Regions from separate parts of the Planococcus liqunii genome, predicted to be linked through region 3. Evidence: riboswitches for the same ligand, from Rfam matches in the RefSeq annotation. Region 3 holds a riboswitch; each other region holds the start of a gene.
What was found. A riboswitch is a leader RNA that binds a small molecule or an ion and turns the genes downstream of it on or off. The one in region 3 is predicted to bind S-adenosylmethionine.

Region 1 (7,540 bases), 1.5 Mb from region 3:
TTCATGATACCACCCGGCAGTGACATGCGTATTGTAATAAGGGTCCTCTTTTTCCTGTTCGATCACTTCCGGATTGCGGGTTAAATCCTCGATGTGAAGATTGTGGTCAATGTTCACGCCGGGCGCCAGTTTATGCAACCCGGACAAAGCAGCCGGCAATTTTGACGGGGTCTTTAATAACCGCAGCCAAGGCGAACTTAAAATGGCTCCCGCTATCGGTTGTGAATATTTGCTTAAAAAATTCATCGCGATGGTCGCCCCTAATCCGTGGCCTGCTACAAATACCGGCAACCCATGTTCCAGCGCCGCGCGGATGGAATATTTAAGCGATTTTTCATATTCTTTAAATGCAGCTGCATGCGGCTGATCCATTTCTGCGCCTTTGCCATGGCCGGGCAAATCGCCCATGATGACATGAAAATCTGCCGTACGCCATTGTTCAATTTGCCAAGCGTAGCGAAGATGATTTTCATAAGCGCTATGTATGATGACAATTACCGCTTTTGCCTGCCCTTTTGCTTCCCATTTCCACATTTCGGTCATCTCCTTTTGCTTTGCTTCCCTTTATCCTTGTTTCTCTCTAAGTGGCCGTGAGCCATTTTTATCAGGCTTATTGCCTGCATGTGGAATCAGTAGAAAGAAAACCCACTGATTCAACTCTTACGTTATGTACTTTCCTGCCATTCCATTTGACCTTTGCATCGAATTTGATAGGATTAAAGATATCTTAACTTTTTTAACGGAGGTTTTCCATGATTTATCCATTTAACGGCAAATATCCATCCATCCACCCTTCTGTTTTTATTGCAGACCACGCCACCGTCACCGGAGATGTGATCATCGGAGAAGATTCCTCCGTCTGGTTTAATACCGTCATCCGCGGAGACGTCGCGCCAACCATTATCGGCAATAAAACCAATATCCAGGACTTGTGCATGCTGCATCAAAGCCCGGGAAAAACTTTGGTTCTTGAGGACCAGGTCACCATCGGGCACCAAGTGACGCTTCACAGCTGCGTCATTCGAAAAGGCGCTTTGGTGGGCATGGGTTCCATTATTATGGACGGAGCCGAAGTCGGCGAAGGCGCATTTATCGGCGCCGGCAGCCTCGTGCCGCCCGGCAAAGTGATTCCACCCGGCATGCTTGCTGTCGGCCGGCCAGCAAAAGTGGTCCGCGAACTGCGGGAAGAGGACAAACAGGACATGGAGCGCATTGTCCGTGAATATGCAGAAAAAGGCGCGTATTATAAATCGCTTCAAAGGAGTGAATAGAAAAAGAGCCGGCAGCTTTGATTGAAGCTATCGGCCAACGCCTCTCAAGGGACGAATCTGCGCAAGAAGCAGAAAAAAAGACGGCCGGCATAATTTTGCCGGTCGTCTTTTTGTTATTTATTACGCTTGTTTAAAAACACCTGATTGTTCTCTTAATACTTCCACTTTGTCTGTGCGTTCCCATGGAAGATCGATATCTGTACGGCCGAAATGTCCGTAAGCTGCCGTCTGTTTGTAGATCGGGCGGCGAAGGTCAAGCATTTTGATGATTCCAGCCGGGCGCAAGTCAAAGTTTGCACGGACTAGATCGTCCAATGTCTCTTCATCCACTTTGCCTGTTCCGAATGTATCAAATGCGATTGATACCGGATGCGCTACCCCGATTGCATAAGCCAATTGCACTTCACAACGGTCAGCAAGTCCTGCTGCTACAATGTTCTTCGCTACATAACGGGCTGCATAAGCTGCAGAACGGTCAACTTTCGTCGCGTCCTTGCCTGAGAAAGCGCCGCCGCCGTGGCGAGCGTATCCGCCGTAAGTGTCAACGATGATTTTGCGTCCTGTCAGTCCCGCATCTCCTTGTGGTCCGCCGATTACAAAACGGCCAGTCGGGTTGATGAAGTATTTTGTTTCCTCGTCGATCAAGTTTTGTGGAACCACTTCATTGATGACGTATTCTTTAATATTGCGCTGGATTTGCTCAAGCGTTACTTCCGGATGATGCTGAGTGGAAATAACGATTGTGTCCACGCGAAGCGGTTTATTGTTTTCATCATATTCGATCGTTACTTGTGTTTTGCCGTCCGGACGCAAGTATGGAAGGATTTCTTCTTTGCGTACTTCAGCCAATCGGCGCGCCAATTTATGGGCAAGCGAGATTGGAAGCGGCATTAACTCTTCTGTTTCGTTGCAAGCGAATCCGAACATCAGACCTTGGTCTCCTGCTCCGATATCGTCTAGTTCTTTATCAGTCATTTGGCCTTCACGTGATTCAAGCGCTACGTTCACTCCAGCGGCGATATCCGGTGATTGCTCATCAATTGCTGTCAAAACTGCACTTGTTTCGGAGTCGAAACCGTACTTAGCGCGAGTATAGCCAATTTCACGAACTGTTTCACGCACAACTTTCGGGATATCAACATACGTAGATGTTGTAATTTCTCCGGCAACAAGAACTAGCCCTGTTGTTACAGTTGTTTCGCACGCAACCCGTGCATTTGGATCCTCTGCTAAAATGGCATCCAAAATAGAATCGGAAATCTGATCACAGATTTTATCCGGATGTCCTTCTGTTACTGACTCTGATGTGAATAATCGACGGTTTTTCAAAATGTGTTTCCTCCTTATATCCTGCGAGATTGCTCTCGAAATTGATACGGTACTCGTTTCCCATGTCAAGTCCGTTCCGTGAGGATTGAACTTCAAGCCGTTGTGGCCTTTGTACACGAGGATTAAGGGCAATTTCATAAAAAAATCCCATCCAGCATCTGCATGTGGAAAGGAGAAATCATCATAAGCACCTTTCACTCTTATCGTCCAAGGTTGAGACCTTGCTTCAGGTTTGGCACCTTCTCTGCATGCAGCAGCAGGTTGCCGGGTTTCATAGGGCCTGTCCCCTCCACCAGCTCGGAATAAGAGTATCCGTTCAATTTTTCATCATACGGAAAGTAGGAAGTGATGTCAACGATTTTCGTTCAAACAACGGCAATATTGCGATTAAACCGCTATAATTTTTGTTACAGGCGCATTAAAAGTATTTTTTTCATAACAATTGGTTATTAGTATAGACTATTGGTTTGAATGTGTTATACTAATGTTCGAATATACATCCTCCCCATTGCCATGGGAATAACCGAAAAGGAAGGTACATATAAATGAATCCAGTGAACTTCGCAAATAATTTAAAGGATCTTTTAAATGGCCAAAATGTGCACATCCAACTTTCAGTTCCACAATTAGTGGAAGCTGCAACATCACGTGGGGAAGCCGTATTGACTCGAGAAGGTGCCGTTAAAGCTGAAACCGGCAAATACACAGGCCGTTCACCTAAAGACAAGTATATAGTAGAAGAAGCTATTACTAAAGACAAAGTCGATTGGGGTTCCGTAAATCGCCCGATTTCTTCTGATGTTTTTGAAAACTTATATAACAAAGTAATGGAGCACCTGAAAAAACAGGATGCCTTATACGTTTTCAAAGGCTTTGCAGGAGCAGACCCAGAGTCCCGTTTGGCAATTCAGACGGTTAATGAATACGCGTGGCATAATCTTTTCGCCCACCAATTGTTCATCCGCCCGACGGCTGAAGAATTGGCAGCGCATGAAGCGGAATTCACCGTCGTTTATGCCCCGACTTTCCATGCAGATCCTGCAGTGGACGGTACGGATTCAGAAACATTCATCATCGTTTCGATGGAAAAGAAAATCATTTTGATTGGCGGCACCGAATATGCCGGCGAAATGAAAAAATCTATTTTCTCAATCATGAACCACATCCTGCCTGAGAAAGGCATTCTTCCTATGCACTGTTCAGCGAACGTTGGGAAAGATGGCGATGTTGCGTTGTTCTTCGGTTTATCGGGGACAGGCAAAACGACTTTATCAGCAGACCAGGACCGCAAATTAATCGGCGACGACGAGCATGGCTGGTCAGACAACGGCGTATTCAATATTGAAGGCGGCTGCTACGCGAAAACAATCAACCTTTCACGTGAGCACGAACCACAAATTTACGACGCAATCCGTTTCGGTTCTGTCCTGGAAAATGTTGTAGTTGATCCAGAAACTCGCATTCCGGACTATAGCGATGGTTCATTAACAGAGAACACGCGCGCCGCTTATCCAATCCAGGCAATTGACAATATTGTCGATCCATCGGTTGCTGGCCATCCGAAAACAATTATTTTCTTGACTGCTGATGCGTTCGGCGTACTGCCTCCAATCAGCAAATTAACAAAAGAACAAGCGATGTACCATTTCTTGAGCGGCTACACATCGAAGCTTGCTGGAACTGAGCGCGGCGTCACTTCTCCGGAAGCGACATTCTCGACTTGCTTCGGTTCACCATTCTTGCCGCTTCATGCTACAGTATATGCAGAAATGCTCGGCCAAAAAATTGATGAGCACGGCGTAGACGTCTTCCTGGTAAACACAGGCTGGACAGGCGGCGAATACGGCATTGGCAACCGCATGAAATTGTCATACACGCGTACAATGGTCCGTGCGGCAATCAAAGGCGAACTTCATGACGTGGAAACGGAACAGGAAGCAATCTTCGGCCTGCAAATTCCAAAACAAATTGAAGGCGTACCTGCTAACATCCTGAACCCTCGCGACGCTTGGGCTGATAAAGAATCTTACGATCAAAAAGCGAAAGAACTTTCTCAGAAATTCCAGGAAAACTTCAAAAAATTCGGCACCGTTTCAGCTGATATTAGCGCACACGGCGGACCAACACCACTATAAATTACATGTAAAAAAGCTATCCTTTGGGATAGCTTTTTTGCTTGCGTACCTTTAAATTTCATTCTACTCCTGACTTACCGCTCTTGCCTTCTCATCCACTCGGTAAGTGCTCGCGCCGTCTTGCGGTTTGCTGCTGGCGGAAAGAAATGGGTGTATTCAGGAAAATACCAAGTTTCGTGCGGTTGGTCATTCATTTTCAAAGCTTCTTCCAGCAAATAAGCCTGTCCGGAATAAACGTTTTCGTCTTTCAGGCCATGGATGATTAAGACGGGCGCATTCACTTCGTCCAAGCGCAATAAGGGGTTGCGTTCTTCGTATGCGGTTAACGCCGTATTCGGTGTTCCGCCATACAAGCGTTTCATCATGCGCCGCATATCCGGACGCTCCTTATACGTTAGCACCGTATCCGTAACGCCGGCCCATGTGACGACAGAGCTAATGTCCCCTCTTAACACGGCTGTCCATAGCGCCATAATGCCGCCGCGCGAGAAAGCTAATACATGCACATTTTCATTGCTGAACTTTTTCAGGACTTCGACTGCATGAACAGCATCCCACCGGTCGGCTCCGGCAAATTCATCGCGGCCTTCCCCGCCCCGATTGCCCCGGTAATAAGGTGCAAATACCACAAACCCCTGTGCTGCAAATTGCGCAATGCGTGCCGGGCGCACCATCCCGATTGACTGGATGCCGCCTCTCAAGTAAAGAATGCCGCTCCAATCTCCCGCTTCTTTCGGTTCCGCCAACAGCCCTTTTACCCGCAAGCCTTCTGACCAGTAGACAATTTCAGTCAGGCGGACATGAGGATTCGGCGATGGATACATTTTTTTCGATTCAATTGCCCCATTTTCCAAGTTGCTCCACCTTCTTTATAATTTGTTTCATCCCCGCGTCTTTCATCAAAAAGCTGAAAGAGCCAACCGGTTGAAGTTTTTCCATTAACACAATGCCTTCGGTTTCCATCTTTTCGATTTTCTCCAGGTGCTCCACTTCCGCCAGAAAAACGGTTTTGCAAAAAGGTCTTTCCGAAAAGACGGTATACTCCGCAAACCATTCCGGATTATGAATGACTGCACCGGTTTCTTCGTATACTTCCCTTTTCGCGGCTTGCGCTAAACTTTCGCCTGGTTCCACCTTACCGCCAGGGAATTCAAGGCCACGCACCGAGTGCTTCGTCAACACCCATCTATTGTTGAATTTGCAGATCACTAGCACATGCTTGCTTTCAATCGGAAACGTTCCGGGCTTAAACGACAGTTCGCAGCGGCAGCCGTTCAAATCGATATACTCCATCATTTCACCTCTTGGACATCAGAAAAAGCGTACCCTGATATTATCAGTGTACGCTTCTGTATCTCTATCTTACTTCTTTTCACCCAAAAATGCTGACAACATCCAAGAATGTTTCTCAAGATTTTGATGGATGGCATTAAGCATGTCTTCTGTCATATCATCATTGTCGGCTGCTGCCAACTCCATCCCTTTTTTCAAGGATTTCATGATTTTATCAAAATCTGATACGACAGTCTGCACCATCTCATCTGAATTTTCCTGGCTGGTTGCTTCATCAACAACTGACAATTCCAGCTGCTCTTTCATCGTTGCGACCGGCTTGCCCCCAAGCGCCAACAAGCGTTCTGCGATTTCATCCATATGTAGAGTCGCTTCGTTGTACAGCTCCTCAAACTTCACATGCAATGTAAAGAACTGATGCCCTTTTACATACCAGTGGAAATTATGTAATTTTGTATAAACGACTGACCATGTTGCGACCTGTACGTTTAATTCCTGGTTTAATTCTGCTGACATTCCAATCACTCTCCAATTAGTTTGATAAGCTCTTATACTTTATTTATACCTCACCTGTGCTTACAATAAACATAAGTGATCCTTTCCAGAAAGAAGCTGACTTCAAATGAAGACCATCTTGTTGAAAATATTCCGCTTTTACCAGCGGTTCATCTCCCCCTTGTCGCCGCCAAGCTGCCGTTTTTATCCAACGTGTTCCCATTATGGAATCGAAGCGGTTGAAAAACACGGCGCATTCAAAGGCGGGTATCTTGCGGTACGGCGGATCCTTCGATGCCATCCATTCAATAAAGGCGGAGTCGATTTTGTTCCGGAACAATGGCCACCAAAAAAATAATTTGGTGGTTTTTCTTGTGTTTTTAAACAACATGCTGTAACATACATTTTGTTATTAAAACGTAATCATTACAATTTGGAGGTACATAATGAAAAAATTAATACCCTTTATTGCCCTTATCCTATTTTTAGCAGCCTGCGGCAATCCGGCAATCGATTCCCAAACGGAACCAGAAGATGATGCCAAGCTGCATATCAAAACCACGGTTTATCCGCTTACTTATTTCACTGAGCGCATCGGCGGAGATCGTGTCACTGTTGAATCGGTTTACCCGGCTGGCGCCAACGAGCACAGCTTTGAACCGACTCAACAGGACATGATTGCGCTTGCCGAAGCCGATTTGATGTTTTACATCGGCCTAGGCTTGGAAGGTTTTATTGACAGTGCGAAAAAAACACTCAACGGTGAAAATGTTCAGTTTATCGCAACAGCTGATGCTATAACGGATGAACAATTGGAGGCTGCCAGCCACGGGGAGCATGCTGAAGAAGATGAGCACGCTCATGAAGAAGAAGGGCACGCTCATGAAGAAGATGAACATGCCCATGAAGAAGAAGCTCATGAGGAAGAAGGGCATGAAGAAGAAGCTCATGAGGAAGAAGGGCATGAAGGGCACAACCACGGCTCCACGGATCCCCATGTCTGGATGTCGCCTGTAC
Region 2 (7,540 bases), 490 kb from region 3:
CAAACGGCCGCATCAAAGCTTTCCGGCAAAAAAGGCAACGATTCGGCATCAGCTATGACGTAAAGGATATTGTCATATTCTTCTTTGAGATGCCTCGCTGTATTTTCCAGCATGGCTTCTGTCAAATCTGTTGAAATGACGGTGCCAGCATGCGGGGCAAGCGCCTTTGACACGTGCCCGCCGCCCGTTGCGATGTCTAAAACAACCCACGTCTTTTGGGGTTCAAGCCATTCAGCCAAAAGCGGAAGGTCATCGCCTTTTGCATGGATGTCGCTGGTGACGTATTTATCTGCGTTTTTGCCAAATACCGACTTCACTTTTTCTTTCAAATGCTCCTCCATCATCCATCGCTCCTTGTCTTAGCCCTGGCCGGTGCTCCAGGAAATTCCGGTACGCAAAGCCGGCGACTTCGTCTTCCGAATAATGCTTTTGCAGCTCATTGATCAGATTCTGGAATTTCGAGGCATTCTCCAAATCATGAATATGGGAAACGATGCCGTCAAAATCCGAACCGATGCCGATATGTTTCATTCCTCCAAGCCCGCAGAAGTGGTCGATGTGCTTGATCAAATCCGAAATCTCTACCCGGGATGTATCTTCTTTAATAAAGTCAAGGCAAAATACCACATCAATCAAGCCATTCTTCGCAAACATCGCTTTCGCCTGTTCATCGTCAAGGTTGCGTGGATGATCGCGAAGCGCCCGCGCATTGGAATGGCTCGCCATCGGGTAATCTGCCAGTTCCATGACTTCCCAGAAGCCTTTTACCGACAAATGCGAAACGTCCGTGAAAACCCTATGCTCATTGTTGAGCTGCACCACTTCTTTGCCGAGCAGCGTCAAGCCGCCTCCGCGCGGCTCTCCGGCGCCGTCTGCACACAGATTGGCGTTGTTCCAAGTCAAACCGATGGACAAGACACCGAGACGGTATAATTGGCGCAGCTTCATCAAATCATTGCCGAAGGCATCTGCGCCTTCCAGTGTAAGGACGGCGCCGATTTCATCGTCTTTCAAGCGGTCGATGTCTTCCCATTTTTTGATGTGTTTCATGGACGGGTTTTTCCCAAGCACTTCTGTATAGAACAAATCCACTTGTTCGAGTGCATGCTGCCATTTTTCCTCTGACGGCACATCCGGATACAGGAAGATGGCGAAAAACTGCACTTTCACCCCGCCTGCCTGAAGACGCTTGAAATTCGTATCCAGTACTTCCGAATCGGTGAAATGGAGCGGTTCCTGTTGAAAGAACCTGCCTCTTTTGGCTAATTGCAATTTTAATAGGGCATCGCAATGGGTATCGATGATATGCATTTATTCATCTCCTTCTTCTGTACACGCCTCAATGAACCCTTTGAAGATGTTTTTGGAAGCTTCATCCGCGGCGATAGCCATATTTTCAGGATGCCATTGAAGGCCCAGGACAAAATGATGTTCCTTGCTTTCAATCGCTTCCACTACCCCATCGCTCGCTGTTCCGCTAATCACGAAAGGCTCCGGCACATTTCGGTTTGCCTGATGATGCCGGCTGTTGACTCTCAATTTTTCAGTGCCCGTCAAACGGTGAAGCAGCGATCCTTCCGCTACATGGACAAAGTGGCTGCCATGCTCGACAGGCGACTGCTGCTGGTGCTGCAGCAAAGCCCCTTCTTTTTGCGCAGCAATATCCTGATACATGTCTCCGCCTATAGCTACATTTAAAATCTGCGCTCCGCGGCACACCCCTAAAATCGGTTTGCCGAGTTCCAGGACTTTCTGGATCAATGCCAGCTCAAACGCATCCCGGGATGGAATGATCGTTCCGAGATTTGGATGCGGCTCTTCCCCAAAAAGCGTCGGGTCGACGTCGTAGCCGCCCGCTGCAAACAGCCCGTCAATCCGCTCTGCGATCTGGTCGATGTCGCTGTCCTGCAGCAAATGCGGCAGCATTATTGGCAGTCCGCCTGCCTGCAGAAGCGCGTCTGTATCCGCTTGCTGAATATGGTATTTTGCTTTTCCTAATTCTTTTGATGACGTCACACCGATGATTGGTTTCATATGTATTGCCCCCCAGAAGTATTTATCCGAATATATTAAACATACAGAAAAAACGAATGAATTGCTAGATGGAGAGAAGGAATAATTCATGTAAGACGCTCTTCTGCAAATACCAAAACCCCGAAAAGAACTTACTCTTCGGGGTCTGCTCTTTTATTCGCCTTCGTATTCCGCGATTGCCGTTGCAATTGCATCTTCAATCGGCGTCACGGTCGTTAAATCGTTGTTGATGACAATCGAAAAGATCAGTTTTTCCCCGTCTTTTGTGTCAGCGTAGCCGGACAAGGAAGACACAGCAGTCAAGCTGCCCGTTTTAGCTGTGACATTGCCGGTTGCCGCTCCTGTCTTCATCCGGTTTCGGAGTGTTCCGCCTACCATGCGGTCTGCTGCACCCGCTACAGGAAGCGACGTGAGGAACGTATCGTACCAGCCTTTGCCTTGCGCTGCATAAAGAAGCTGCGAGATTTCATTGGCGGGGACCAGGTTTACATGCGACATCCCGGAAGCATCGCGCAATTGAATCGTGTCCGTATTGACGCCAAGATCAGCCGCTACCCCTTCCATGACTTCAATTCCTGCATCCCAGCTGCCTTCACCGGATACAACCCGCCCCATTTCTTTTGCCAGAATTTCTCCGTGCCCGTTATTGCTCAGTTTCATGAACGGAATGAAAAGCTCACGCAGCGGCATCGATTTCCGTTCCGCAAGCAAGGTGCTCCCTTCAGGCGTTTTGCCCATAGCCATTTTATGTTTGCCGATCAACTGGATGCCTTCAGCCAACAAAGCGTTTTCAAACAAATCCAAGGCATAACCGGACGGCTCCCATACCGCAATCCATTCGCGTGTGCGCGATCCTTCAAGCGGCATTTCCCCTTCGATGATGATGTCATTGCTGCCGTGCTCACGTGTAATGGAGACAGTTTTTTTCTGCCCTGCTGCTACAGTCGTTGTTTTGTTGATGATGTTGACGTAATCGGTATACGGCGAAAGCGTCACTTTTGTTTCGCTGCCTGCCCGATCTCCCGGATTAACTTCCACAATGACTGACCCAGCGTCATAGTCATCATTCGGCGAAGCCGTCAATGCCGAAACTTGTCCGCCGTAATAATAAATCTCGTCTTTCCATGTCAGGTCTTCAGACAGGCGCTCATTGTCGTACCAGGTGTCGTCACCGATTAAATCGCCTTTCACTTTCTGGATGCCCTGGCTTTTCAATTCTGCAGCAAACTGCTCAAAATCTTCCTGCAGCAAGGTTGGATCCCCTTTGCCTTTCAAATACAAATTCCCCTGCAGGACTTTCCCCGACAGCTTTCCATCAGTAAGCACTTCTGTGCTGAATTGATAATCCTCGCCCAATGTCTCAAGGGCCGCTGTGCTGCTGAACAACTTGGTATTGGAAGCCGGTTTCAACCGGACATCTCCGAAATGATCGTAAATCACTTCGCCCGAATCCGCTTTCCGTATGCTGACGCCAGCCAGTGCTCCGTTCAATCGCTTGTCCTGTAAAATTTGATTTACTTGATTGGCCAGTCCCGCATATTCTTCATCCGCTCCAGCCGACTGGTTCACCTGTCCCCATTGCACCGGTGAAAAAGCCAATACCGCCGCTAAAAACAACAGAACTCCCCACTTCCAAGACCGCTTCTTCTCCACTGTTCCATCTCCCCTAATTGTGTGATAACAGAAGCGTATCATAAGAAGAAAAAGAATATTCCGATTTTTAAGTAAATGAATCTATAAACATAGTAATTTCTATAACATATGATAAAATTATCCATTTATTAATAAAAAAATTTAAGCTGCTCCAATAAAAAAGAAGTTGCACCAAAAGTAATTTGGGGCAACTCCTTTGCGACAAAGCTAGCGCCGGGACTGGGATATGAAGGAGCAAGAGTACTCTCCAACACTCCATTAGAAGCAAAGACTTTCTTATACTTTTTGTCCGACGACTAAATCGGCCTTTCGCCTTTCAATAATCTCTGAAAAGTATTCCACTTGTTTTTGGATTCGCTGTTCCACGTCTTGGTCGATAATCGGCTTTGCCGGATTTGTTTTATCGATTTGGCTGTCCACCAGATAAACGCCTTTTAGGTTTTGCCCTTTTAATGTCGCAAGCAAAGGTTTTAAGGTATATTCAAGCGCCAATAGATGGGCAGAACTTCCGCCTGTCATGAGCGGCAATACCGGTGTATCCTGCAAGACATCCTGCGGCAACAGGTCGATCAACGCTTTTAAGACACCGGAATAAGCGGCCTTATACACCGGAGAGCCTACAATCACGCCTTTTGCGCCGTGGATCAGTGTACTGATCTCTGCGATGGCGTTGCTGTCATATTTCCCTAAAAATAAATCTTCCTGCGGCACATCTCTAACGGATATATGGCTGACCGAAAAGCCGACTTCTTTCAGCAGCTCTCCTAAATGCTTTAATACTAGCTCCGATCGTGAAACCTCAGAAGGGCTTCCTGACAAAATTACGATATCGCTCATTGCACTCTCCCTTTCTTTTTTGAACTATGTACCACTCGTTTCAAGGAGACAAAAAAGCCTTCTTTCCTCGTAAAAGAGAAAAGAAGGCTTTTGATCCGCCCTGTTCTTATCTCTCAAGAATGAATTCTTGCTGGAGTTAGCACCTTCCTGACAAATGTCAGAGGTTGCTGAAGCGTCAACGGGCCAGTCCCTCGGCTTCTCTGGATAAGGTTATGAATTTAATGTCTATCTTAGTACTCGGATTTAGATTTGTCAATAAGACGATTGGCTTTTCTGAATCTTGCGTAAAGAACTAAGCCCACTGCCCCGGTTGCTGACACTGCTCCGTATACATAAAGCTGATGGTCACTGTAGAGAGATTGGAATACTTCATAATTGCCGTTCACATAAGCACCGATGCAAAGCATGGCCAAACACCAAGAATAGATGCCCGTAAAAGTCAGCAGCAAATATTGGACAATTCCTATCTTGCTCATGCCGGCGACGTACGAAATATAATTCCCGATTCCGAATGGCCGTGACAGCGCAATGCTCCAGATTCCATAACGCCGGAACAAATCAGATGCTCTCTGCCGGCCTTTCGTGAAGCCCTTCGGCAATAACGCATGCATTTTTTTGCCGAGAAAGTAAGGAATCAGACTGGCTGCACTGTATGTCGCTGCTAAAGCGATTGACAAAAGCGCCGCTTCTCCGAAATTGAGATTCAATAATCCTCCATAAGCAATAACGAGTACCACCCCGGGAAAAGGAAGTGAAGAACCTTCAAGAAACATAGCCGCAAGCAATCCGGACAGCCCCAGACTCTCAAGAAACGCCAGCAATTGCTCTACCAACATAGCCACTCTCCTTTCCTCAGCTAATCAGCATCTGTTCAATGGCATTCGTTATTTTATGAGGAGAGGTGTATAAAAGCGATTGTTTGTGTTTTTGAACAGCCGCTTGATGGCGCTTGATTTGTTTGGTGTCTTCCAGGGTTCTCGCAATAAATTCCAGCAAATTTCCACTACTCGGCAAAGTAAATGCCAGATTCTGTTCCATTAAATAACGGAGATTGATTTCTTCCTGCCCCGGAAGCGGAGCAGATACGAAAATTGGCAGCTCTTTTTCCAGCGCTTCACTGATCGTCACACCGCCCGGCTTTGTGACGAGCACGTCCACTTCGTTGTAAAGCCGGTTCATTTCTTCTTTGGAGGAAATATACGCCAATGGTTTAATAGCCGGATTGTTTAATGCAGTAAGCTGTTTAAAAAGACGCTTGTTGGTGCCGCAAAGCACCCGGATTTCCCATTTGCTGCTGTCGATTCCTTCTTTCAGCTGCCCGATGATGTTAGACAATCCCGTGCTTCCTCCTGACACCAAAACGGATACCGTTTGAGACTCTTTTCTTCTTTTGCCTTCCCGGAATCGCTCGCTGACCGGAATGCCTGTAACAAATATGCGCTCTCTTGGAATTTGATATTCCTGTTGGAGCTTGTCTTTCATCGCTTTGGTTGCTGCAAAATGAAATTCAATCCGGCTTCTGCCCCATACATCGTTGATAAAAAAATCTGTGTAGATATTCAAACATGGAACTGGACACCTTCCGCTTTCTTTTAGTTTATTGATGAAGAAGGAAGGAAACCCGTGCGTACAGACAATCAGATCCGGTTTTTCTTTTGAGATAATTGTTTCTACTTTTTTCATGAACAGCCACTCAAAATATTTTGCAGAATGCTTTTCCTTTGAGCGAAAAGCAAATTGCCGGTAAATCCAGCCATAAGAATGAGGCGACCGTCGAATCCACTGCAAATAAGCTTTCACTGTCACCATTTCGGCTTTGGCATTCCATTCGCTCAACAGGTCCACTTTTTTGCATTCTACTTCAAAAGAATCGCCCGCTACGTATTCAGAGAAAGCAGCGGCAACTTGGTGATGACCGGACGGCATACTGTTTAGAAGCGGAAAAATCAGGATTTTCTTCATGCTAAAGCACCTCCGCTAAACATTTCTCTTCTTGCAAAGACAGATGGACCTTTTCGAAAAAAGGGTAATCCTCCATTGCACCCCGATACAATAAGTCAAATTGTTCTGCATCGAATAAATCGCTTGGCATCGTCAGGGAAGACGGTTTTGTTGAAACTTGGATGCCGCCGTATTGCAGAACTTCTGAGACAAATTGAGAACAGAAAAAAGCTTTTTCCCGTTCAAAGGCTTTCTGAAGTGCTATAGCGAACAAGCCAGCCAAATTATACTTATACTGCTCATGGCGCTGCTCCATTTTATGGATAAACACCCGCATGGCCGCATAGCCCTCCTCGGATACCTGACATTTGAATATTGCACAATGCGCACGTTGAAATAATGCTCCATGCAAATCTTCTTTGACGAAACCTCCACTGAATGCTTTGTTCGCACTTTTCCTGCCAAAACTGTACACTTCATTCAGTTCCCGGTTGAATGACAGCGATACATGGCTGTATGGATGCCGTGTATACAGTTTGATCATTTTTGACAGCGGAGTCTTCGTATCGGTAAACACCATATAGACCTCCATTGTTTCATCTCCTCACCAGCCGTCTCTTGCAGCCCTGCGTTTTTACTTGTCTTTATTGTAGCCGGGCGCAAAAACTGAGACATCAGGCGCAGGACTTTTTATTGATAAGACTTGAGGTGTAGAAGATTCTAAGCCATTTAATTGTTGAAAACCGGGATTGCGACACAATTGGTTATAATATCGGCAAAATTAGGCATAAAAAAGAGAGGTGCAAATTCTGCACCTCTCTTTTCAGCCTTCCCACTGGATGTCAGTCGAATGGACAAGCCGCTCCCCTACGAAAATGCGGCATTGCACTTTAAAAAGACGCCAGCCGATCGACACTTTGATGTCTTCTGTTTCGCCTTCCTCATTCTTCACTTTGCCAAACAGCCTTGAACTCAAATGGAAACCGAGATGTTCATCCTGCAATACCCCATCGACAAAAAGCTTTTCTCCCGCCACCGTTTTCTCCACCTGAATCGTGTGCATCCCGTACTTCAG
Region 3 (7,540 bases):
GGTGCTGCCCGTTTTGATTTGCAGCCGGCGAATGATTTCCTCTGCAAAGCTCTTTTCCGACTTTTTATTCATAAAAAATCCGGGTGAGAATTTTTTCAAATTCGGAAACGATGCATTTGTCTGAAGGGATTCGTGGACAAACAGCCCTTCTTTCCGCCGTTCTTCCGGCACCAGTGCAATTCCCGCTTTGATGGCATCTCCCGGATGCTTGAGCTTCAACCGTTTTCCTGACAGCTCGACCGTACCGGATGTTAACAGCGTTTCGCCGAACAAAGCTTTTGCCAATTCTGTCTTTCCTGCTCCGACTAATCCGACGACGCCGACAATTTCACCGGACGCTACTGTAAGTGACACGTCGTTGACTTTTTGCCCATCTCTTAGGTTTTCTGCAGTCAGCAACGGACCGCCAATCTCATGGCCGCGGTGGACGAGTTCCTCGCTGAGCGTTTTGCCAAGCATCGCTTCCACAATTTCTTCTTGTCCTGCCTGCTCTGTTTTAAAGGTATGGACCCATTTCCCTTCTGCCATCACTGTGATTCGGTCGCTGATCTCGAATACTTCCGGCAGCCGGTGGGAGATGAAGATACAGCCGACTCCCTGCGCTCTCAATTTACGGATGACGGCAAACAGCTTGTCTGCTTCGCGCAAGGACAATGGAGCGGTTGGCTCGTCGAAAATGATGATTTTTGCGGAATGAACGAGAGCCCGGGCAATCAGCACCAGTTGCTTTTCGGCCAATGTCAGGTGGGCCGCTTTTTGTTTGACGTTAATGTCTTCAGACTGCAATTCAGCTAATGCCGCTTCTGCCTGTACATGCAGCTTTGTTTTGGAAACAAACAAGCCGCCTTTTGTAAACGTATCAAGGAGGATATTTTCAGCTACCGATAATTCCGGGACAATCGCCGTATCCACTTCCTGGTACACACAGTAGATGCCTTGCTGTTTCGCCGCTTTTGGCGACGGCAGTAGGATGTTTTTGCCGTCCAATTCAATTTCTCCTGCATCCTGTCCATAAACCCCAGACAGGATTTTGATCAATGTGCTTTTTCCGGCGCCGTTGACGCCAAGAAGCGCATGCACTTCCCCTTGTTCAAGGCCGAACTCGGCATGCTCTAACGCAGTCACTTTGCCAAAGGTTTTCCGGATGCCTGTCATCTTCAGCAATGAATTCCCCACCGGCTTTGCCCCTTTCTTGGAAAGGAGCCGCCCCGTTGTACAGGACAGCTCCGCTTGGTTTTCTATTTAGCACCTGCACGCTTATATAGTTAACGGGCTGACCAGGTGCTTCCGCTTTTCTTGTTGTCCAGACTCCAGCACCTAGCCCTTCGAGTCGCTTCTGCCTTACCGGCCATGGCAAAGTGTGCCACTTCGCCGGTCCGTCTTATGCCCGTCAGGTTTTGCCGGATTGCCTCCCTTTTCTTTGTTATTTACTCTCTAACTCAAGGAGCGCATCCGTATACCCTTGTTCGCTTGCGCCCCAGCCTTCGATATACTCGCTCAACTCAGCGGTAGTGATCGCTTCTTCCGGCAGTTTTTCCGCATCTACGAAAATTGGTTCCAATACCACTTTTTCTTCCGGTTTTTCGCCGTTGATCTGCTGGTATAGGTAACGCACCTGGATGCGTCCGATATCAACCGGATCCACCGCTGCCGATGCAACCCACGGGCTGCCGTCTTTTTGGATCATCTGCAAATCTTCATCACTCATGTCGATGCTGTACACGTTGATGTCTGTGCGTCCGGACTGTTCGATGGCTCGTACGGCGCCTTTTGCAAATTCATCCCATGCAGCCCAGACCGCTGTGATTTCGCCTTCGTTCGGATACTGCTTCAATACCGCTTCCATCTGCGCTTGTGTATCAAGTGCCGTATTTTGTGTGGCCGCACCAAAAGCCGTTACTTCTTTGATGCCGGTATTGGTTTTCAAAAATTCCTCGTAAGCGATTTGGCGGCGTTCCATCGGCGCGAAGCCGGCCACCCAGATTTTCACGATATTCGCTTGACCGTTATGGTCTTCAGCTAATTTTTCCAATGTCAGTTCGGCCATCTGTTGGTCACCTTGTTCCAAAGAAACAACGCCTTCCACCTCAACTCCGGCGTCAAACGCGACAACCGGAATGCCTTTTTCGACCGCTTTTTCAACGCCCTGGTTCAGCGCTTCTTTTGTGCCGTGGTCAATCAAAATGCCGTCAAAGCCCTGGTTAATAGCGGCATCCAGATTTGATGCCATTTTTGCCAAGTCGCCGTCTGAGGTGAAAACGGTCACTTCGCCGCCGAATTTCCCGACTTGTTCTTCGACCCCTTCAATATACTGAGCTGAAAAAGTTCCGAGGTTTTGCTGCATGATAAGCGCCACTTTTTTGCCGGACAGCGGATTGTCCGAAGCTTCCGCTTTCGTGCCGTCCGCCGCCTTTTCCGCACTTCCATCACCTTTTGGCTGGCAGGCTGCCAGAACTGCACTGATGATCAATAAAATCGTTAACAATAAGAGCGACTGTTTTTTCATAATTTGTCTCCTTTTCCTGCATATAAATTAAGAACTTCGGGAATGTTCCGCTGAAAATCGCCTTGGATAATCCCTTTTTCTGTGATAATGGCGGAAATTAAATGCGCCGGCGTCACATCGAATGCCGGATTGAAGACTTTTGTGCCAAGAGGCGCCACCGGCTGATGGCCGATATGGGTAATTTCTTCCGCTTTCCGTTCTTCAATCGGAATTTCTTCCCCGCTTCGGGTCGCAAGGTCAAACGTTGAGGCAGGGGCTGCCACATAAAATGGAATCCCGTAAGCATCTGCGAGAATCGCGAGATTGAGGGTGCCGATTTTATTGGCCGTGTCACCGTTTGCCGCGATGCGGTCTGCCCCGACGATGATGGCTTGAATGTCTTTTGCGCCGATGGTATGGGCTGCCATGCTGTCGGTGATGAGAGTGACGTCCACTCCCGACTGCTGGAGTTCCCAGACGGTCAGCCGCGCACCTTGGAAGACCGGCCGGGTTTCACAGGCATATACTTCAAACTTTCGGCCGCGTTCGCTTCCCAAGTGAAACGGCGCCAGCGCGGTTCCGTATTTAGCCGTGGCAATCGAGCCGGCATTGCAAATGGTCATGACGCGCCCCCGCCCTTCCAACAGCGACAAGGCGTATTCGCCGATCTGGCGGCAAGATGCCTCGTCTTCCTGGTGGATGCGCTCGGCTTCTTCGATGAGAAGTGCTTTTCCGGCTTCGGCCGTTTCGGCTTTTTGAACGGTTTTAAGCAGCCGCTCAAGCGCCCAGACCAAATTCACCGCTGTCGGCCGCGACTGGCCCAAATATTCTGCATCTGTTTGCACAGCCTCCAAAAAAGCTTCGGCCGTATCCGTACTATGGCGCTGGGCGGCAACCGCCAGCCCATAGGCAGCGGTAATGCCGATGGCCGGCGCACCGCGCACTTTCAGCGTAAAAATCGCTTCGTAAACATCTTCAATGGTTTCAAGCGTCAAATAATCGATTTCATGCGGCAGTTTCTGCTGGTCTAAGATAACCAGCTGCCCTTCTGTCCAGACAATGGATAACGGAATACTCATGGCTGCAGCTCCTCCAGGAGTCCGGCTACCGCGCCGATTGATGTCAATTCGGCGCGCTTTAGAATTAAGGCTTCTCCTGTTTGCAAAGTTTGCTTTTTCAGACGGATGCGCTGCTCCGCTTCTTCAATGCCGTCCAGGTCTTTTACATGCGCAAGGCCAATCGTGCGGCGAATCAATTCACAGCCCGCAAAGCCAAGCGTATCGCGAAAAATCTTTTCCAGCACAAATTCTTTGTAGCCGGCCGTTTCTTTGAAGGCTTCGATGCCTTCCTGCTCCCACAGCTGCGTGAAACGGGCAGAGAAAACGTCCCATGTCTTTTCAATATGGATTAAAACGACTTGCCGTTCTTCGCCGCTTCGCGTAATTGACTGGACAATCAAATTGGCCAGAAACAAACCGACATCAAAACCGATCGGTCCGTAAAACGCGAATTCCGGGTCGATGACTTTGGTTTCCGACTCGCTCGCGAAAATACTGCCGGTATGGAGATCACCGTGCAGCAGCGCTTCCGCTTCCGTCAAAAAGCTGAACTTCAGCTTCGCGGCTTCCAGTTTCAATGGAGCATTGTTCCAAATCGCTTCTACCGCTCCCTGCAGTTCCGGTTCGTAGTCGTTGGTGTCGTTGTTGAAGAACGGGTCGGTGAAAATCAGGTCTTCTGTAATTTTGCACAGTTCCGGATTCGAATACTCGGCCACCAAACGTTTTTTCTCAAACGGGTGAAGCGCAAAATCGGATGTATGGAACAGCGTACGCGCCAAATATTCGCCAATGTCTTCGGAAAGTTTCGGGTAGGCTTCTCCTTGGATCAACCCTTCACGCGCAATCGTCAGATGCGACAGGTCTTCCATCACCGTAATCGCCAGTTCCTCATCGGTTGCATAGACGGAGGGCACAAGGCCCGGTGCGAATTCGCCGTGCTTTTGGAGAGCGTTCGCTTCAATCGCTGCACGCTTCAAGGTCAGCGGCCAGCTTTCCCCGACCACTTTCGCATACGGCAGTGCTTGTTTGATGATCAGAGCCTTTCCGCTTTTCGGATCTTTGACCTGGAATACGTAATTTAAATTGCCATCGCCGATTTCGCGGCATACCAGTTCCGCGCCTTCAGGGAATGGATATAAGCGGCGAGCCAGTGCAATGGCTGTTTCTTCTGTTAATGCTTCGTATTGTTTGGTTGCAATTGTCATCATTCATCTACCTCTCCGGTTCAATATAAAAAGCCTCTTTCCGCAAAGAAAGAGGCTTAGAACGACAGATTCCGCGCCTCTTATCTTTCAGAAATGCTAGTTTCTGATGGAATTAGCACCGTGCCTTGCGGAATTTTGCATTCCGGCGCAAAAGCGCCCCTTCTCACGAAGGTATTACGGTCGGTTGCTGGGCGTCATAGGGCCAATATCCCTCTGCCTGCTCTTGATAAGAGTACTGTTTAAGTATGTGTATGCTGTTTGAAAAGAATCCTATCACGGTTCAGAATTGAGTGTCAATTACTTTTTTTACTAGATAAAATTTTAAAAATATTTATTGACAGAAAGTTTCTGCCATGAAATAATCAGAATTAATTTCTTTAAACTAAACCAATTGAATACCATTCTTATTCAGAGCAGGTGGAGGGACGAGCCCTATGAAGCCCGGCAACCGGTCCAATGACGGACACGGTGCTAATTCTTGCAGCCATTCGATGCGGCTGGGAAATAAGAAGTTGTTAAGCCCCTTAACCTCTTCTTGTTTGAAGAGGTTTTTTATTTTGATTTTTAACAGGAGTGTGAATGCAGTGAGCAATTTAATAGCAACATATCAGTTGTACGGCAAACCCGGTTCGTTCGGGAAAAAAGCGGAAGGGATTGCCCTTGGCTTAACGATCGGTTCGTGGACCGACCTGCCTTTGCTGGAGCAGCAGCAATTGAAGCAGCATAAAGGGAATGTCGTTTCCGTAACGGAATTCGAAGATTCACCGCATCCGCTAAAGCCGGATGAAATCAAAGCGGTGGTGGAGATTTCGTATCCAAGCGCCAATTTCTCGGCGGATTTGCCGGCGATTTTAACGACTGTATTCGGCAAGTTATCGCTCGACGGTGAAGTAAAGCTGCTCGACCTCGATTTTGATGAAGAGCTGCTCGCCCATTTCCCGGGACCGCGATTCGGCATAGACGGCATCCGGGCTTTGCTCGGAGTGACCGGACGCCCGCTTGTCATGAGCATCTTTAAAGGCGTTATCGGCCGCAATCTGGATTTCCTGGCTGCGCAGCTGCAGCAGCAGGCACTTGGCGGTGTAGATTTGGTGAAAGACGATGAAATCCTTTTCGATAATCCGCTGACGCCTTTTGAACAGCGAATCACGACCGGGAAGAACGTCTTGCGGCAAGCTTTTGAAGAAACCGGACACCGGACGCTTTATGCGATGAACTTATCGGGACGCACTACCGCTCTACGGGACAAAGCGAAAAAAGCACGCGAATTGGGTGCGGACGCGCTGCTGTTCAATGTGCATGCTTACGGGCTCGATGTGCTGCAGGAACTGGCCGAAGACACGGAAGTCGGGCTGCCGCTCATGGCGCATCCGGCATTCAGCGGCGCATTCACTTCATCCAGCTTTTACGGTCTGGCGACTCCCCTTGCCCTCGGCAAACTGGTCCGTTACGCAGGCGCTGACTTTTCACTGTTCCCCTCACCATACGGCAGTGTTGCACTGGAAAAAGCGCAGGCGCTGGCACTCGGCGAGGAATTGGTGAAGGAAAGTCCTTTAAAGCGGACTTTCCCGGTTCCTTCCGCGGGCATCCACCCTGGACTGGTGCCGCTATTGATGAACGATTTCGGCATCGACAGCATCATCAATGCCGGCGGCGGCGTACATGGCCATCCGAACGGTGCAGCCGGCGGCGGGCGGGCTTTCCGCCAGGCAGTCGATGCCGTTTTGAACAAAACAACACTCACTGACGCTTCCGAACAGCATGAGGAACTAAAAACAGCATTGGAAATATGGGGGTAAGCATGTTGAGCAAACCAGTAATATTCTGCGACTTCGATGGCACTGTCACCAATAACGACAACATCATCGCCATCATGAAAAAATTCAATCCGCCCGGCTGGGAACCGATTAAAGACGATATCCTGTCCCAGCAGGTGTCCATAAAAGAAGGCGTGGCGAACATGTTCTCGCTGCTGCCATCTTCGAAAAAAGACGACATCATCCGCTTTGTGCTGGACCAGGCGGAAATCCGCGACGGCTTTGCTGAATTTGTAGCTTATGCCAAGGAACAGGACATCCCGCTTTATATCGTCAGCGGCGGCATCGACTTCTTTGTCCATCCGCTGCTTGAGCCATTCGGCCCTTTTGCCGGCATCTACTGCAACGAAGCGGATTTCTCGGGTGAAACGATCCAAATCAATTTCCCACATGGCTGCGACGGCGACTGCACGAGCCAAGGCTGCGGCTGCTGCAAGCCGTCCATCATCCGTGAGCTGCTGAAAGGCGGCTCCAAAAGCATTGTCATTGGTGATTCCATTACCGATCTTGAAGCGGCGAAACGGGCGGATCTTGTCATTGCCCGCGATTTTCTGATTGAGAAATGTGAAGAACTCGGCTTGGCATATGAACCGTTTGAAAACTTCCGCGACGTCACTTCCATCATCAACGCCCGCTTGGGTGTGAAGCTATGACGGCCCTTCAGGAACGGTGGCAGGAACTCGCAGATGTCAAAGACGAATTGGCGCTCCGCGATTGGTTTATGGGAACGAGCGGCAATCTGGCCATTAAAGTACAGGACTCTCCAATCGAATTTCTAGTGACCGCCAGCGGCAAAGACAAGCGGAAACGCACAGCGGAAGATTTTCTGCTGGTGGATGCCAGCGGCCAGGCCATCGAAGATACTCATTTGAAGCCGTCAGCGGAAACTCTGCTTCATTGCGAAGTCTATACAAAAACGGCCGCTGGCTGCAGCCTTCATATCCATACTGTAGCAAACAACGTCATTTCCGAAAT
Region 4 (7,540 bases), 120 kb from region 3:
GCTTTTCGAGAGCCATTGCAGCTGCATTTTCCAGTAGCCATTTAACCCGAAAAATAGGATGATAAGAGCAATAAATGCAGAAAGAGGAGGGCATCAGATGAAAAGCGAGAAAGAGAAGATGCTGAAAGGTGAACTTTACGACGCGGCGGATCCGGAACTGCAGAAGGAACGGCTGCATGCGCGGCGCCTGACCCGGTTGTTCAACCAGTCGCTCGAAGCAGACATGAACCGGCGAACCGCCCTGTTGAAAGAACTGTTCGGCTCGACAGGGGAGGTTTTGGTGGTCGAACCGGCATTCCGCTGTGATTACGGCTATAACATCCATGTCGGTGAAAACTTCTATGCCAATTTTGACTGCGTTTTTCTGGACGTCAACGAAATCCGGATCGGTGCAAACTGCATGTTGGGGCCGGGCGTCCACATCTACACGGCGACGCATCCTTTGAATGCCAAAGAACGGATTGCCGGACCGGAAGCCGGGAGACCTGTCCGAATCGGAGACAATGTCTGGATCGGCGGGCGTGCGGTCATCAATCCGGGCATCACCATCGGCGACAACGCAGTCATCGCTTCCGGTGCAGTCGTCAACAAAGACGTTCCAGCCAATGCCTTCGTCGGCGGCAATCCGATCAGAACCATCAAGCAGTTGGAAGAATAAGGAATTCAAGAGAAAAAAACCGGACATCCATTGAGATGCCCGGCTTCTTTCTGTTAATTTTCAGTATGGAGCGCTTCCCACTCGGGACGTAAAATGCCCATGACAATAACGTCGAAGCGTTTGCCGTCGCGGTATACCATCGAACGTTTGCGGCCTTCAACTTGAAAGCCCACTTTTTCATAGGCACGGATGCCGCCTCCATTGTACTCGATCACTTCAAGGCCGACGCGGTCCAGGTTCAGTTCATGGAATGCGTAGCGAAGAATCAGCTTCAGGGCGTCCGTTCCGAAGCCTTTGCTGCGATCTTCTGCATTGGCGATGCCGATTGCCAGCAAACCCGCACGGTTATTCCACTCGATGGAATGGATGACGATAAAGCCGATCAAGCGGTCCTCGTCAATTGTCCGCAAACGGAAATATACTTCATGGGGATTCGGTGCTCCTTCGCTGGCGAGCTGTTCCTGCGTGCGGGGAAGTGCAAACTCGGTATCGATATTTCGCAGGTAATCGGAATCTTCTCCCCACCTGAGCATCAATTCTGTATCTTCTTCACGCGGCTGGGAAAGCTTCAGCTTTTCCCCGGTAAACAGGTTTGGAATAATATTTGTCATGTTTTTCTCCTCAATATTTTTAATCGGTGAACACTTCATTTTTCGAATAGTCCTCTGTTTTCCGCAATAACCCCAACCCCTTAATCCATCTTCATTTCATCATAGAATTTATAGAGAAAGAAGACAATATAAATAAAAAAATTTCAAATAATTTGGAAGCGCTTTAAAGGCCATGAGCTAAAGCTTTAGAGAAATCAGAAGTATAAAAATGTTGGATAAATAATCAAATAATTTAAAATGTTTGGTTGACTTCTTAATTTCCTAGTACTATGATTGGATTTAAATTTAATAATCTTATCCAGAGAAGCCGAGGGACTGGCCCGTTGACGCTTCAGCAACCTCTGACATTTGTCAGAAAGGTGCTAATTCCAGCAAGAATTTTTCTTGGGAGATAAGAGAGCGAAATCGTCCATTAACGCAGCCCTCTTTTCTCGTATGCAGAGAAAAGAGGGCTTTTTTATATGTTCCAATAAAACGAAGCCGCAGCAATTCCAAAACAAAAAATGAGGAGGAATAATATGACGAAGAAACGGATTTACTTGAATGCATTTGAAATGGTATGTGCAGGGGGCCACCAGTCCCCGGGCTTATGGCGGCATGAAGATGACCGCTCCCATACATACAAAGACAGCGAATACTGGATCGAGCTTGTGAAGCTGTTGGAAAAAGGGAAGTTCGATGCCATCTTTTTGGCCGACGTATTAGGTACATACGATGTTTACAATGGTTCACGTGACGCCGCTCTCCGCAACGCGGTCCAGACGCCCGTCAACGATCCCTTGCTCGTTGTTCCATTGATGTCTGCTGCCACCAAACATTTGAGTTTCGGCGTAACGGCTTCGGTTAGCCACGAACATCCCTATACATTTGCGCGGCGCATGTCGACGCTCGACCATTTGACGAAGGGGCGGGTCGGCTGGAACGTCGTCACGTCCTACCTGAAAAGCGCGGCCCTCAACATTGGCCAAGAAGACCAGATGAGCCATGACCAGCGCTATGACTACGCAGCGGAATACTTGGAAGTCTGCTACAAGCTGTGGGAAGGAAGCTGGGAAGACGGGGCAGTGGTCCGCGATAAAGAAGCGCAAGTCTACACCGACCCGTCAAAAGTCCATGACATCCGCCATGAAGGGGAATATTTCAAAGTGCCCGGCGCGCATTTATCGGAGCCTTCGCCGCAGCGCACACCTGTTTTGTTCCAGGCAGGCGCTTCGCCGCGCGGCCGTGAATTTGCTTCCAAGCACGCGGAATCCGTCTTCACAGCCGGCCCGACCGTCCAAGTAGTGAAAAAAGGAATCGACGCCCTGCGCAAACGGATTACGGCAAACGGCCGGGAACCGGAAGACGTCATCGTCTACACGACGTTCACCGCCATTGTCGGCAAGACGGAAGAAGAAGCGCAGGCCAAATACGAAGAACTGAAAAGTTATGTCAGCTACGAAGGCGCACTTGCCTTGCTCGGCGGTTGGACCGGCATCGACTTTTCGGGCTATGATCCCGATGACACTTTGGAATACATTCAAAGCAACGCGATGCAGTCGGCTGTTGAAGTGTTCACCCGGGCGGATCCGGACCGTAAATGGACCATCCGGGAACTCGCCACGTTTGTCGGCATCGGCGGACGGGGGCCGGTAGCCGTCGGAACACCGGAACAGATTGCGGACGAAGTTGAAAACTGGGTGGAACAAACAGGCGCAGACGGCTTGAACCTGGCCTATACGCTGGCACCGGGAAGCTTCGTGGACTTTGTGGAACTGGTGGTTCCCGTACTGCAGGAGCGAGGGCTCGTCCAAAAAGAATATGCAGAAGGAACGTACCGCGAGAAAATCTATGGCCAAGGCGAAAGCAAACTGAAAGCAACGCATCCAGGCGCAGGCTACAAGCAATTGAACGAACCGGTGAAAAACTGAAGGGGGAATGGGATGATGACAGCTTACTGGATCGGCGTCGCGGTTTTCTGGATTGCGGGACTGGCTCTATGGAATAAGATCTATCCGAAACCGAAACGGAAAGGAGAGGAAGGCAATGCGTGAAGACACAACGTGGCTTTTGCCGTTTATCATCGTGATGCTGATCGGCTACTTTGCCTGGACCACTTGGCTTGGCCGAAAAGGGGCAGTCCACAGCGGTTCCATGAAAGGCTTTGCCCTTGCCAAAGGAAAAATCAGCCCGGCCATCGTCGGCTTGAGCTTCGGTACTTCCTATGCCAGTGCGAATTTGTTTCTCGGCGTCCCGGGCTGGGCTTATACATACGGGCTGTCAACGCTTTGGTACACGATCGGCTGCTTTGGCGTCACCTGGCTTGGTCTCTTGCTGTTCACCAAAACTTTCTGGCGCTACGGCCAGAAAAACGGCGGCAGCCTGACGCTTCCCCAGTGGCTCGGGAACCGCTACAAAAGCAAAACCTTGCAAGTGCTCGTAGCGCTCCTGGTGCTGTTCAACATCTACTACATTGTTGGGCAGAATGTCGGACTGGCGACGATGTTTGAAACGGTCATCGGCATTCCGTATATGTGGGGCATTGCCATCGGCGTCGGCATCACGATTGTCTACGTCAGCCTCGGCGGTGCCTTTGCCCAGATTGTCAGTGACGGCATACAAGGCACGGCAATGGCCCTGGTCTCGATTCTGCTGTTCGTGTCGCTCCTCTGGACAATCGGCGGCGGCTGGAATGTCTTCGGCACGCTGCATACGGAACTTCGGGCAATCGATCCGGCGCTGGTGTCGCCGCTTTCGAACGGCGGCCCGTTTTATAGCGGCTTTGCCATCTTGAGCATCCAGTGGCTGCTGTTTTCATTCGTGCTGTTGCCGCATTTGATGAACAAAGTGCTGACAGTCGAAAAAGAAGAAGACTTGCGGACGTTCACGCTAACGGCCGGCGTTTCGCTGTTTGTCCTTTCCGTCTTTTCGGTATTTGCAGGCCTTGCCGCACGCGTCATCCTGCCGGGCCTCGCTTCAGCGGACAGCGCCATTCCGGCGTATATCCTGGAAGCTTTCCCGGTGGTCATCGTCGCTTTGATGGTGATGGGCTTGATTTCCGCCATCCTGTCGACGACCGACAGCCTGTATCTCGGCATCACCAACAGCATCGGCAATGACTTGTTTAAAGTGCTCGCGGTCCCGGTGCTGTACAAAAATAAAAAACTGACGGAACAGGAACTCGACGGCAAAGTGCTGAAAGCGTCGAAAGTCTCCCTGATTTTTATCGGCCTGGTGTCGCTGTACATGTCATTCAGCCGGCCGGAATCCCTGGCGCTGTTGACCAATTTCGGCACGTCGGCCATCATCAGCGGGATCGTGGCGCCGATCGGCCTCGGCTATTTCTGGAAGCATGCCAATAAATCGGGCGCCATCGCCTCTGTATTGAGCGGAGCAGGCTGCTATATGTTCCTGACGGGATCCGGCACGGTCGAACACGTTTTCCAGGCCATGTTCTTCAGCTCCGCTCTCGGTTTCGTCTCGATGATTTCCGTGAGCTTGCTGGCAGAAGCGGCTAAAAAACGCGAAAAAACCGCGCAGCAGGCTGTCTAAAATAAAAACAAGGAACTCCCGGATAAAAGGGAGTTCCTTGTTTCAGTTAAAATGCGTACTGGAATAGCCCGTAATACAAGGGCCCCAGCAGGATGACAGTCGAGACCGCCATGAAAATCGTGCCGGCTGCACCGGTTGCCGCTTCCGGTTCTTCGGCTTCAAACTGGCTTTTTAATTTAAACGCAAAAAGGACATCCCAAAGCAGGGCGCCAAAAAAGACGATTTTCCAGACAAGCGGATCGAGGATCTGGTTGTTGGTCACAAACCCGAACAATCCGATCCACGTTACAATGGAAACGGCCAGATCGAATTTGACCGGAAAAGCTGCCTTGCGGCTATGCAATAGAAAACCGATTGTCGTGGTGCCGAGTAATGCTGCATAAATAAACCAAAGTGTTTGTTCCATAAGTCATTTCCTTCTATTTGAGACTTCTTTCATTATAAGAGAATTGCGTAGGGAAGAAAACCATTTTAGCCATTTCATTTGTGTAACAGCGAACTGCCGCTTTTTCAGCAAAGGAAAATAAAGCGTGACCAATCTTTCAATTCTCCGTTATAATCCAACTAGGGGTGTTGAAATGGCAAACAAAAGCCACGGCCTGAAAAACGGCTGGACATTGATTATCGACAAATCATTTAAACTTTTTTCAAATGCCAATTCCTACGTCATTCTGGACGACGAGAACGACACCGTCATGCACTTCTCCGTCAGTGATTCGGAATTTGAAGTGTTCTCAGCGAACTGGGGGCTCAATTACAAAGTGATCCTGGGCTTTAAAACGATTAAAATATTGAATTTGCCTGAAGAGGACTAAACTGAAATGATGAAGCTTCCGGTCAGCCGGAAAGCTTTTTTTATTTATTTAATTTATTTTTTAAAAAAGTGATCTAAAACTGATCCTTCCCCCGTTTAGTAGTCAGAACAAAATTAAACAGGAAAAAGGAGATGTTTTAAATGAAACTGAACAAATTATTGGTGGCACTTCCATTAACGCTTTCTTTACTCGTACCGACGGCTGCACTGGCGGATGGGCACGGCGCTCATTCTTCAAACGAAGCTTCCATGGAAAGCAGCACAGCAACACCAGCTGCTGAACTTCGCATTGCATTGGACACGGTTTTAACGGAACATGCTTTTTTAGCAGTTGAAGCCATGAGAAAAGGTGTAGACGGAGCGGAAGATTTTGATCAGGCATCCGGCGCGCTGTTGGCAAACGCAGATGATTTGAAAGCGGCAGTGGCTTCTGTTTACGGCGAAGAAGGGGCGGCGCAGTTTGATGAGATCTGGAAGTCGCATATCGGCTACTTTGTTGATTATGTAACAGCAACGGCCAAAGAAGACCAGGCTGGAAAAGACAAAGCATTGGCCGACTTGGAAGAATACAAGAAAACTCAATCCGAATTCTTTGATGCAGCAACAGAAGGCCGATTGCCGGCAGCTGCAGTACAGGAAGGTTTGGATATGCACGTCGACCAGCTAGTCAAAGCGTTTGACGCTTACGTTGCAGGAGACTTTGAAACAGCTTATGGACTGGAGCGCGAATCCATCCATCACATGAGCATGTTCGCAGAAACACTTTCCATTGCAATCACGGACCAATTCCCGGAAAAATTCGATAACACGAACCCTGATACACCGGCTGTTGACCTTCGTGCCCAGTTGAACATGACATTCACGGAACATGCCGGACTGGCAGCGATGGCGATGCAGGACGGCGCTGATGGCGCAGAAAGCTTCGACCAGGCATCTGCGGCTTTGATTGCCAATGCGGATGACTTATCAGCAGCAGTGGCTTCTGTTTACGGCGAAGAAGCCGGCGCACAGTTTTCAGAAATCTGGAAATCGCATATCGGCTATTTCGTGGATTACGTAGTGGCGACAGGTGAAGGCAATGCAGAAGGCCAGGAAAAGGCTAAAGCCGACTTGGACGAGTACATTAAAGAACAAGCAGCTCTATTGGACGCGGCAACTGAAGGACGAGTGCCGGCCGATGCGTTGGAAGAAGGCTTGACTGCACACGTGGACCAATTGCTGGTAGCATTCGATTCTTACGTAGCGGGTGATTACGACACAGCTTACAACTCGATCCGCGAAGCATACGCGCATATGACAATGCCGGCCGCTGGATTATCGGCAGCGATTGTCGATCAGTTCCCGGATCAGTTCGGTGAAGCGGCAATGCCGTCAGAAATGCCAAAAACCGGCATGGGCGGAACAGCTGACGAATCGTCAATGCCATTCATGTGGATCCTTGGCGGGCTGATGCTTGCTGGCCTGGCAACAACCATCGGGCTTCGTGCACGCAAACAAAACTAATTGAAGAATGTGAAAAGCTAGCCGTAAATGGCTAGCTTTTTTGCTGTTGAAATCGCTGCGCTTACAGATATTTTATTGGCTAACTCTGTTTTTAGGCGATTTTCAAAAATACGCTCAGTTAAGGCAAGAATACATTCGGATAACATTAAAATACGCTTTAGAGGAAGCTCTGCATCCCGTAAAATAAAAAAAGCCGCCTCCCGGTGATGAAAATACCGGGAGACGGCGTGCGTGCATATTACTTGGAAAGGTTCAATGCTTTTTTGGATACGAAGAAATCTGTTCCGTTATAGACGGTTACCCCATCAAGTGTCTTTGTGTAAGACTTTTTGTTTTGTGTTACGTGCGCGATGTTTTTATTGATCGGCAATTCGATTTTAATCTTCGCTTTTTCAGCGATGAATACCGGATTGTTCGCATCGG

Region 1: linked by a shared signal. The riboswitch ahead of metK (methionine adenosyltransferase) and the one ahead of mtnW (2,3-diketo-5-methylthiopentyl-1-phosphate enolase) in region 3 are both predicted to bind S-adenosylmethionine.
Region 2: linked by a shared signal. The riboswitch ahead of ssuE (NADPH-dependent FMN reductase) and the one ahead of mtnW (2,3-diketo-5-methylthiopentyl-1-phosphate enolase) in region 3 are both predicted to bind S-adenosylmethionine.
Region 4: linked by a shared signal. The riboswitch ahead of QWY22_RS18340 (LLM class flavin-dependent oxidoreductase) and the one ahead of mtnW (2,3-diketo-5-methylthiopentyl-1-phosphate enolase) in region 3 are both predicted to bind S-adenosylmethionine.

What each region holds. Positions count from the first base shown of each region.
Region 1 covers NZ_CP129238.1:1,325,625-1,333,164, reverse strand. The annotation lists gene QWY22_RS06750 (alpha/beta fold hydrolase) at 1-534, opposite strand, end outside; gene QWY22_RS06745 (gamma carbonic anhydrase) at 753-1,271, shown strand; gene metK (methionine adenosyltransferase) at 1,392-2,600, opposite strand; SAM riboswitch class I at 2,798-2,909, opposite strand; gene pckA (phosphoenolpyruvate carboxykinase (ATP)) at 3,146-4,735, shown strand; gene QWY22_RS06730 (alpha/beta hydrolase family protein) at 4,810-5,589, opposite strand; gene ytkD (RNA deprotection pyrophosphohydrolase) at 5,570-6,028, opposite strand; gene QWY22_RS06720 (Dps family protein) at 6,098-6,544, opposite strand; gene yidD (membrane protein insertion efficiency factor YidD) at 6,651-6,881, shown strand; gene QWY22_RS06710 (metal ABC transporter solute-binding protein, Zn/Mn family) at 6,970-7,540, shown strand, end outside.
Region 2 covers NZ_CP129238.1:3,338,025-3,345,564, forward strand. The annotation lists gene QWY22_RS16490 (class I SAM-dependent methyltransferase) at 1-344, opposite strand, end outside; gene QWY22_RS16495 (dipeptidase) at 286-1,311, opposite strand; gene QWY22_RS16500 (gamma-glutamyl-gamma-aminobutyrate hydrolase family protein) at 1,312-2,034, opposite strand; gene dacB (D-alanyl-D-alanine carboxypeptidase/D-alanyl-D-alanine endopeptidase) at 2,188-3,687, opposite strand; gene ssuE (NADPH-dependent FMN reductase) at 3,964-4,524, opposite strand; SAM riboswitch class I at 4,628-4,735, opposite strand; gene QWY22_RS16515 (DedA family protein) at 4,755-5,360, opposite strand; gene QWY22_RS16520 (MGDG synthase family glycosyltransferase) at 5,377-6,486, opposite strand; gene QWY22_RS16525 (C40 family peptidase) at 6,488-7,057, opposite strand; gene QWY22_RS16530 (hypothetical protein) at 7,289-7,540, opposite strand, start outside.
Region 3 covers NZ_CP129238.1:3,830,510-3,838,049, forward strand. The annotation lists gene QWY22_RS18940 (sugar ABC transporter ATP-binding protein) at 1-1,155, opposite strand, end outside; gene QWY22_RS18945 (sugar ABC transporter substrate-binding protein) at 1,424-2,506, opposite strand; gene mtnA (S-methyl-5-thioribose-1-phosphate isomerase) at 2,503-3,564, opposite strand; gene mtnK (S-methyl-5-thioribose kinase) at 3,561-4,751, opposite strand; SAM riboswitch class I at 4,826-4,981, opposite strand; SAM riboswitch class I at 5,150-5,259, shown strand; gene mtnW (2,3-diketo-5-methylthiopentyl-1-phosphate enolase) at 5,333-6,547, shown strand; gene QWY22_RS18965 (2-hydroxy-3-keto-5-methylthiopentenyl-1-phosphate phosphatase) at 6,550-7,218, shown strand; gene QWY22_RS18970 (methylthioribulose 1-phosphate dehydratase) at 7,215-7,540, shown strand, end outside.
Region 4 covers NZ_CP129238.1:3,713,968-3,721,507, reverse strand. The annotation lists gene QWY22_RS18350 (maltose acetyltransferase domain-containing protein) at 98-658, shown strand; gene QWY22_RS18345 (GNAT family N-acetyltransferase) at 712-1,260, opposite strand; SAM riboswitch class I at 1,561-1,667, shown strand; gene QWY22_RS18340 (LLM class flavin-dependent oxidoreductase) at 1,788-3,179, shown strand; gene QWY22_RS18335 (sodium:solute symporter family transporter) at 3,295-4,800, shown strand; gene QWY22_RS18330 (hypothetical protein) at 4,847-5,206, opposite strand; gene QWY22_RS18325 (hypothetical protein) at 5,379-5,615, shown strand; gene QWY22_RS18320 (copper amine oxidase) at 5,756-7,117, shown strand; gene QWY22_RS18315 (alkaline phosphatase) at 7,356-7,540, opposite strand, start outside.